DNA from 2 places in the Paenibacillus humicola genome. Region 2 is predicted to be linked to the other one. Evidence: predicted binding sites of a transcription regulator. Region 2 holds the regulator's gene; the other holds the start of a gene.
What was found. Region 2 encodes LexA, which represses DNA repair genes until DNA is damaged. Its sites were predicted from a motif close to CGAACATATGTTCG; they were not measured.
Positions count from the first base shown of each region.

Region 1: PD282_RS06540 (DNA polymerase IV) is a predicted target of LexA. The motif match lies at 2,453-2,466, and genes of this name have one in related genera.

Region 1 is NZ_JAQGPL010000001.1:1,377,139-1,381,567, forward strand. Features, by position in the region: gene PD282_RS06530 (helix-turn-helix domain-containing protein) at 1-511, opposite strand, end outside; gene PD282_RS06535 (sulfatase family protein) at 742-2,202, shown strand; gene PD282_RS06540 (DNA polymerase IV) at 2,484-3,737, shown strand; gene PD282_RS06545 (YhjD family protein) at 3,734-4,210, shown strand.
Region 2 is NZ_JAQGPL010000001.1:2,288,805-2,293,233, forward strand. Features, by position in the region: gene glnA (type I glutamate--ammonia ligase) at 1-951, shown strand, start outside; gene PD282_RS10595 (hypothetical protein) at 1,090-1,665, shown strand; gene lexA (transcriptional repressor LexA) at 1,806-2,426, opposite strand; gene PD282_RS10605 (LysM peptidoglycan-binding domain-containing protein) at 2,619-3,020, shown strand; gene PD282_RS10610 (DUF896 domain-containing protein) at 3,243-3,437, shown strand; gene PD282_RS10615 (aldo/keto reductase) at 3,546-4,429, shown strand, end outside.

The DNA.
Region 1 (4,429 bases), 910 kb from region 2:
GTTCGCGGTAATGGTCGAGCAGATAGCGTTTGATAATTTCGGCGTATTTCGTCTTCATCGGCGCCGGCTCGGGCTTTTCCAGATCTCTCGCGACAAGACCGATCAGCTCCTGAAAAATGCCGGGACAGACAAAGGACCGGTACATTTCCCCTTCGCGCATTTCCTCGTACAGCCGCTCGAATCGGCGCTGCAGGTACTGCGGTTTCCGGGGCTTGAAGCGGATGAACTCTTTTTCCTTGAGGAAGGGGATGGATGCCGCGGCGTCCGGGCAGCAGCGGAACAGAACGGAATATTTTTGATGCGGACCCGACAAGTGATTATCTCCGGCCCTTCGGGTACCCTGCGGAATGAAAATCAAATCTCCCTGTTCTCCGGTCCATTCCCTGCCGTCGATCCGGTAAGTGAGGCTGCCCTGCGTTACCAGCACAAGCACGTTGTATTCGATGACCTCCGACTGTGTTCGCCAATTGGGGATAAAATCGTCAAAATGTACAGAACGGATGGCTAGCATAATTCCCCCGAAATCATAACTTTTGTTCTTAATTATAGCGAAAAAGCTTGCCGCGATAAACAATCCCATGACAAGTTTGCGTTGAATCGTACATCAATTATCCGTTCTGTACATCGACAAAGAAATACCCGGGCTCCTATACTGAACTTACATGGCGCGGACAGGAGGTGTCCCGTTCGGCCTGCCGGATCGCGTCAAAAACCTAACACGAACGAAAAGGAGCATGAATGATGCGCGTATTGCTGCTGGACCTGGATTCCACCAGACCCGATCACCTTGGCTGTTACGGCTACCATCGAAATACTTCGCCCAATATTGACCGGATTGCCTCCGAAGGCATGCGCTTCGACAATTATTATACGTCCGATGCGCCGTGCTTTCCGTCCCGAACGGCACTCATGACGGGCAGGTTTGGGATTCATAACGGGGTTGTCGGACACGGCGGCACGGCTGCGGATGTCCGTCACGAAGGAGAATCGCGCGAGTTTCAGAGCAGGCTGGCTGGGGAAAGCTTTCCGGCTTTATTCCGCAAGGCGGGGATGAAAACCGCGCTTGTCAGTCCGTTCGGCGAACGGCACACGGCCTGGACTTTTTACGCCGGCTTCAATGAGATTTACAATACGGGCAAAGCGGGCATGGAATCGGCCGAAGAAGTGACGCCGGTTGTGCTGGACTGGCTGGACCGCAATGGCGGGCAGGACAATTGGATGCTGTACGTGAATTATTGGGACCCGCATACGCCTTACCGCGCACCGGATTCATTCGGCAACCCGTTCGAGAATGAACCGCTTCCTGCCTGGCTCACGGACGAGGTATTTGAGCGGCACCGGGAGATGGTAGGGCCGCACAGCGCCCGCGAGATCAATATGTATAATAACCGGGATTGGCCGGAATATCCCCGCTTTCTCGGCGAGCTGAAGGACGGGGGCGATCTTCGCCGCATGGTGGACGGCTACGATTGCGGCGTGCGCCATATGGATGACAATATCGGCATGATTTTGGACGGCTTGCAAAAGAAAGGCATTCTCGACGATACCGTCATTATCGTGACGGCCGACCACGGCGAGAATATGGGGGAGCTCGGCATCTACGGCGAGCATGGAACCGCCGATCAGGGGACATGCCGGATTCCGATGATTATTCGCTGGCCGGGCCTTACGTCCGGAACGGTCGATTCCGGTCTTCATTACCATCTGGATTTGCCGCCGACGATGGCGGAGCTGATGGGCCGGCAGGCGGCCCCGAGCTGGGACGGCCGGAGCTATGCGGCCTCCATCCTGTCGGGGGAGGATACGGGACGGGACAGTCTCGTCATTTCGCAGTGCGCCCATGTCTGCCAGCGAAGCGTCCGCTTTGGCGATTGGCTGTATATCCGCACGTACCACGACGGCTACCATTTATTCGATAAAGAGATGCTGTTCGATATTAAACAGGACGGACATGAGCAGCATAACCTGGCCGCCCAGCGGCCGGATCTGTGCAGAGAAGCCGTCTATCGGCTGACGGAGTGGCACGACGACATGATGATGTCGATGGATTTCGACGTCGACCCGCTTTGGACGGTGATGCGGGAAGGCGGGCCGTATCACGCAAAAGGGCATCTTCGCGAATATGCGGCCCGGCTTGCCGAGACCGGCAGAGAACAATATGTCGAAGAATTGAGGAGGAGGCACCCGCGGGAACCCCGGTGAAACGGAACCGCAATTTTGCGGCGGCCCCCGGCTCGTAGTATAGCTTCAGATCGACCTTAGAGAAACCTTGACCCGTAGCGGATGAACGTCCCGGGCCAAGGTTTTTTTCTTGTTCCGGGTCCCCTGAAAGGAACCGGAACTTCTTTGTCGATCAAGCATCCCCCGAGTAACCCGGCCCGCGGATAAAATTTTTATCAATTTCCTGATTATTACCTGTATACGAACACCGGTTCTCGTCATATAATAATTACGAACGAACGTTCGTGCGGGGGTGATCGGAAATGGAACGAACGATATTTCTCGTCGACGGCCAGTCGTTTTATGCGTCGGCGGAAAAAGCGGCGCGGCCGGATTTGCGCGATCAGCCGGTGGCGGTCGGCGATCCGGAGCGGAAGGGCGGCATTATACTTGCCGCGTGTCCAATCGCCAAGTCCCGCGGCGTCACGACGGCATCCCGCGTAGGCGAAGCGCTTGGCAAATGTCCGGAGCTCGTGGTCGTCAGGCCGCGGATGCAGACGTATATCACCTTGTCGCTTTTTATCAGCGAAATTTTCTCTTCGTTTACCGACCTGGTCGAACCTTATTCGATCGACGAGCAGTTTCTCGATGTAACCGGCTCGGTTAAATATTTTGGCTCGCCGTACGAAATCGCGCGCCAGATCCAGGAACGGGTGCTGCTTTCGACGGGAATATGGTCGCGCGTAGGCATCGGGCCGACGAAGATCCTCGCCAAAATGGCCACGGACAACTTCGCGAAGAAAAGACCGGATGGAATATTCGAGCTGAATGAGGACAATATCGCAACGGATTTGTGGCCGCTGCCGATCCATCAAATGTTTATGGTGGCCAATCGAATGACGCGTCACTTTAAGCGGATGGGGATCAACACGATCGGCGACATTGCGCGGCTTGATTTCGGCGATTTTAAAACGCTTATGCGGCGTCGGATGGGGCGCCAGAGCGACATTCAGGCCGGCTATTACTGGCAGACCGCACGGGGCATCGATCCGAGTCCGGTCGTGACCGGTATACGATCCCAAATCAAAAACATCAGCCATGGCAAAACGCTGCGGTGGCGGTTATATACGCGGCTCCCGGATATCGAGGTCGTGCTGCTCGAGCTGGTCATTGAGGTATGCCAGCGGGCGCGCCGGTACGGCTATCAGGGGCGTGTCGTATCGGTGGGCGCCGGCGAAACGGACGGGGAGCGGTCGGGCGGTTTCGGCCGGCAGCTGACCCTGCCGCAGCCTACGTCATTGACGCATGAGGTCGCGGCCGCCGCTCTTAAACTGTTTGTGACGCATTGGAGCGGTATGCCGATCAGCCACCTCAGCGTCACCTTATCGCAGCTCTCCGATGACAACGTCTTTCAGTTGACTTTATTCGAGGACCGCGCGCGCATTTACAGCAAAGAGCGTGCCATTGACGATATTAAACGCCGGTTCGGCAGTACCGCGATTATGCGGGCGTCTTCGTTGCTGGAGGCCGCCGTGGCGCGGGAGAGGGCGGAACAGATCGGAGGTCATTATAAATGAGCAAGCTGGACGGGAACGAACGCTGGAAATCGAAAATGCTGCTTACCGAGCACGCGGAACAGTACGACCGGAAGCAGGCCGGCACCGACAAAAAAATGATGACCACCGAGGAGTGGGTCATGGTCCGCGACTATATCCTGCTGCCTCACCTTGAAAAGATCGTGCAGCGGAGCTTGAATGACATCGAGTATTCCGCAAACGTGCTCAAAAGCCTTTATCTGGCCGCCGGCACTCGAATTTTAACGATGATTGCGGAGGACCATTACCGGCTGCGCGGCGAGCTGAAGAAACGGAATATTCGCGTCATTGCCGAGGAACAGGCCGATATGGTCGTGTATCACCGCTGTTATTTCCGCGGTTATGAAGAACGCTTCGGCATGACGCGCGATGTCATGCGGTCCGAAATCAGCACTCGTTTGACCGCCTATACCAAGGAGCTGGTGGCGCGGCTGAAGCTGAAATCCAACCGTTAATCCGGGATTAGGCTCCGATTATTTTTACGGTCATGGTCCGGTGAAAAAGATCTTCTCCAGTTCCCCGTCGTTATTTTTATTCCCGGATTTTAGGAATAACCAAAAATAATACACGAAAAACAAAAATCTCCTCCTTACAAGCTGCAAAGCGAAATGGTTACAATGGGGATGTGCTTGGCATCGACCCATATTCTGTTAGGGCCGGCGGCCTTTTTTGGT
Region 2 (4,429 bases):
GTCGGCCCCGAGCCGGAATTTTTCCTGTTCAAAACCGACGAGAAAGGCGAGCCGACGACGGAGCTGAACGATCAGGGCGGTTATTTCGATCTCGCGCCGACCGATCTCGGCGAGAATTGCCGCCGGGAGATCGTGCTGACGCTCGAGGAGATGGGCTTTGAAATCGAAGCCTCCCACCACGAAGTTGCGCCCGGCCAGCACGAGATCGACTTTAAATACGCGGATGCCGTCAAAGCGGCGGATCAAATCCAGACGTTCAAGCTCGTCGTGAAGACGGTCGCCCGCCAGCACGGTCTGCATGCGTCGTTTATGCCGAAGCCGCTGTTCGGCGTGAACGGGTCGGGGATGCACTGCCACCAGTCGCTTTTCCGCGGCAACGACAACGCGTTTTTCGACGAAAACGACAAGCTCGGCCTCAGCCATACGGCTCGTCAATATATGGCCGGCGTCCTGCGCCACGCGCGCGGCTTCGCCGCCATTACGAATCCGACGATCAATTCGTACAAGCGTCTGGTGCCAGGCTATGAGGCGCCGTGCTACGTCGCCTGGTCGGCCAGCAACCGCAGCCCGATGATCCGCATCCCGGCTTCGCGCGGGCTCAGCACGCGTATCGAGGTGCGCAACCCGGATCCGGCCGCAAACCCGTATCTTGCGCTGGCCGTCATGCTGAAAGCCGGTCTGGACGGCATCCGCAACAAAATGCAGCTGCCGACGCCGATCGACCGAAATATTTACGTCATGACGGATGAAGAGCGGATCGACGAAGGAATCCCAAGCCTTCCGGTCGACCTGAAGGAAGCGCTGGACGAATTGCTGCGCGATGAAGTGGTGTGCGATGCACTTGGCGATCATGCGCTTGCGCATTTCTATGAGCTGAAGGAAATCGAGTGGGATATGTACCGCACGCAGGTCCATCAGTGGGAACGCGATCAATATTTGACGCTGTATTAATGCGAAACAACGAAAAACCCTTTGGCGCCTGGCGCCAAAGGGTTTTTTTGTGTAACGGCGGGCTGCGTGTTATGCTCCGCACGGGGAGTCTTTCCATGGCATACGATGCACCAAAAGGATGGAGGCGGTGCTCGTAAGATGGCCAAGTCAAACAAGCAGGCAGGCTTTCGGCTTCCCCCGGCGGTTCTGCGGAGAACGGCCGCTTATTTAGTCCCGTTTTACCGGAAAATCGCTGCGGACCGCACGTTTGCCTGCCGGTGGTCGGCTGCCGTTCGGGGTCTGGACCCGGACCGCATGCAGCGGCTTTTGAAATCCGTCGTTCCGCGGGCGCGGCTGGACGGTTTGTCCACAAACGGAATCGGCTATTTTATCGACTTTGCGTTTCCGGCGCCGGTGCTTCAGTATTCATGCGGCACGTCGATTCCGCCCGGTAAAGCCCGGTTTGCGTTTCCCGCTCCGGCCCACCGGAAAATCGCCGCAGCCGTGCTCCCGTTTTACAGAGCGCTGTCTTGTTCGCCGGGTTACGCAGCGGCAATCGCAAAATCGGTTCGGGAAGGCCGGCGGGAGGCGCTTTCCCGGCTGGTGCGCTTATATGTCCGATCGGCGGCGCTCCGTTCGGCGGATGTCGACGCCGCCGGCATCCGCCTTGTGTTTCGGTTTACAACGGGCAAATATGAATACGACCACCTGCTGTACCGCGATATTCCCGACTGATGGCGTCCGAAGAACAAGAAAAGGGAGCCTTGAAGCGATTCCGACTGGAATCGTGTCAAGGCTCCCTTTTTTTCACGTGGATTCCGAGCGATCCGTGCGCCGAGGCGTTTCTTTCTTCCCCTCGCCATGCTGTCCTCGCGCTAGTGAATATCGCGGAACAGGCCGACGACTTTGCCCAAAATCGTCACGTTCCGCAAACGAATCGGTTCCATCGTCGGATTTTCCGGCTGCAGCCGGATATGATCCTTCTCTTTGTAGAAGGTTTTGACCGTTGCTTCGTCGTCCTCCGTCATGGCGACGACGATTTCTCCGTTGTTGGCGGTTTGCTGCTGGCGGACGATAACGTAATCGCCGTTCAATATGCCCGCTTCGATCATGCTTTCGCCAATGACGTTCAGAATAAAAAGGTTGTCGTCTCCGACCTTGCTCGCCGGAAGCGGAAAATAATCCTCGATGTTCTCGGTGGCCGTAATCGGAAGGCCGGCCGTTACTTTCCCGACGACGGGCACCTTGGCGACGGTCAGCGGGAAAGCGAGCTCCGACTCGTCCGAATCCAGTATTTCAATCGCCCGCGGCTTCGTCGGGTCGCGGCGGATCAGCCCTTTCTTCTCCAGACGATCCAGATGCCCGTGTACGGTGGAGCTGGAAGCAAGGCCGACCGCTTCGCCGATTTCCCGGACGGAAGGCGGGTAACCTTTCTCCCGGACCTCGGTTTTAATAAATTCGAGTATCGCCTGCTGGCGGTTGGAAAGTTTCGACACCTGAATCACTCCAATGGTTCATTTGTGTCAAATTATAACACAGAACCGGAGTTCGTACAAACATAAGTTCGAGAAAACAAAGGTTCGCATCAGCCTGCGAACAGACGTTCTAAAATGGTATTGACTCCAAACATGCGTTCGTGTTATTGTTGGTTTAACAAATAACAGAACAAACGTTTGGGGTGTTGCGGAATGATGACGACTATTTCAACGTATTCGAATACGCAGGGCAAGCGTGCGGCTGCGAACGGCACACGGGAAGTGCAGCGGAGGCTGGACGGAGCGCCGAAGGCAAACGTAAGAAGCGTGGAGCGGCTTATGATGAAGTTTGCCATCGCGGGGCTGCTCGTTATTTTATTGTTTTCAGGCTTGACGCTCATGCGCACGGATGCGAGCGGCGAACGGCCTGCCGCGCCGACGGCGCAGGAGAGGGTCATTGTCGTCGGAGCGGGCGATACGCTGTGGTCGATTGCCGGCACGCTCCGGCATGAAGGCGAAGACGTCAGGCAAATCGTTTACGAGCTGAAGGAACGGAACAATTTGCGGTCAAGCGTCATTCGCGCAGGGCAGACGTTAATCGTTCCCGCGGATTGATTTCCGGTCCCGGTACACGCCATCGCATTCCGGTTTGGCTGCATGTTTATGAATCGCCCTCGCCTGAGCCTGTCCGGCTTCACGGTGACGGGCGATTTTTGTCTCTCAATCGCGGCATGCGGGCGTTTCGCGTGTAGTGAAGCCTTCTTGACAATGGTAGAATAAAAATGTCAAAGTAAAAGACGGAATGTTCGCTTGCTGGCCAGAAAGGAGCGATGGGAAATGGGAAAGCTGATCGATCGGATCAACGAGCTGTCGCGCAAGCAGAAAACGGTCGGTTTGACGGCCGAGGAAGCTGCCGAACAAGGCGAGCTGCGCCGTAAATATTTGGACAATTTCAGACGGAATTTCCGCAATCAGCTCGATGCGATCAAATGGGCCGAGGACGAGGATGGAGACTCCACGATCAAGCACTGACGCCGCGGCTTCGGCAGCATCTCATTTTATCATCCGGCAAACCGCAGAGGGACTTCGAAGTCCCTCCGGACGGCCGGCGGTTTTTCATGAGAAGGAGGAGAAGAGAAGATGGAATATCGGCTGCTTGGACGAAGCGGACTTGCCGTTTCGGAGCTTTGCCTGGGTACGATGTCGTTCGGAAATACGACCAGTGAGAGCGATTCGATCGAGATGGTTCACCGTTTCCTCGACCGGGGCGGCAATTTTCTCGATACGGCAAACGTGTACGTTGCGGGACGGTCGGAGGAAATCGTCGGCAAGGCGATCAAGGACCGCCGCTCGCAGGTCGTGCTCGCGACGAAGGTGCGCTTCGCCACCGCGGATCATCCGAACGGGGTCGGCGTATCGCGCAAGCATATTATGGATTGTGTCGAAGCCAGTTTAAAACGGCTCGATACGGATTATATCGATCTTTATCAGGTTCACGTCTGGGATCATGCAACGCCGATCGAAGAAACGCTGCGCGCGCTGGACGATCTCGTCACGGCCGGCAAAGTCCGCTATATCGGCTGCTCGAATTTTTATTCCTGGCAGCTGATGAAATCGCTTGCCGTCAGCGATGCCAACCGCTATGTACGCTTCGTTTCGCTCCAGCCGCAGTACAGCCTGGTCAGCCGCGAAATGGACCGCGAAATGATGCCGCTTTGCCTCGAGGAGAACGTCGGCGTTATTCCGTGGGCGCCGATTGGCGGCGGATTTTTGACCGGACGCTACACCCGGGAGGAGCCGGTCTCCGGGCGCCTGACCGCGAAGACGGGCGAAAGCTCGTGGGCGCTGCGCGCGAACGAGCATAATTTCGAGGTGCTGGATGCGGTGCTTGCCGCGGCGAAGGAGCTGGGGAAAACGCCCGCCCAGGTCGCGCTCAATTGGCTGATCCACCGCAAAGGCATTACGTCGCCGATATTCGGCGCGAGCACGCTGGAGCAGTATGAGGACAACATCGGGGCGGCCGG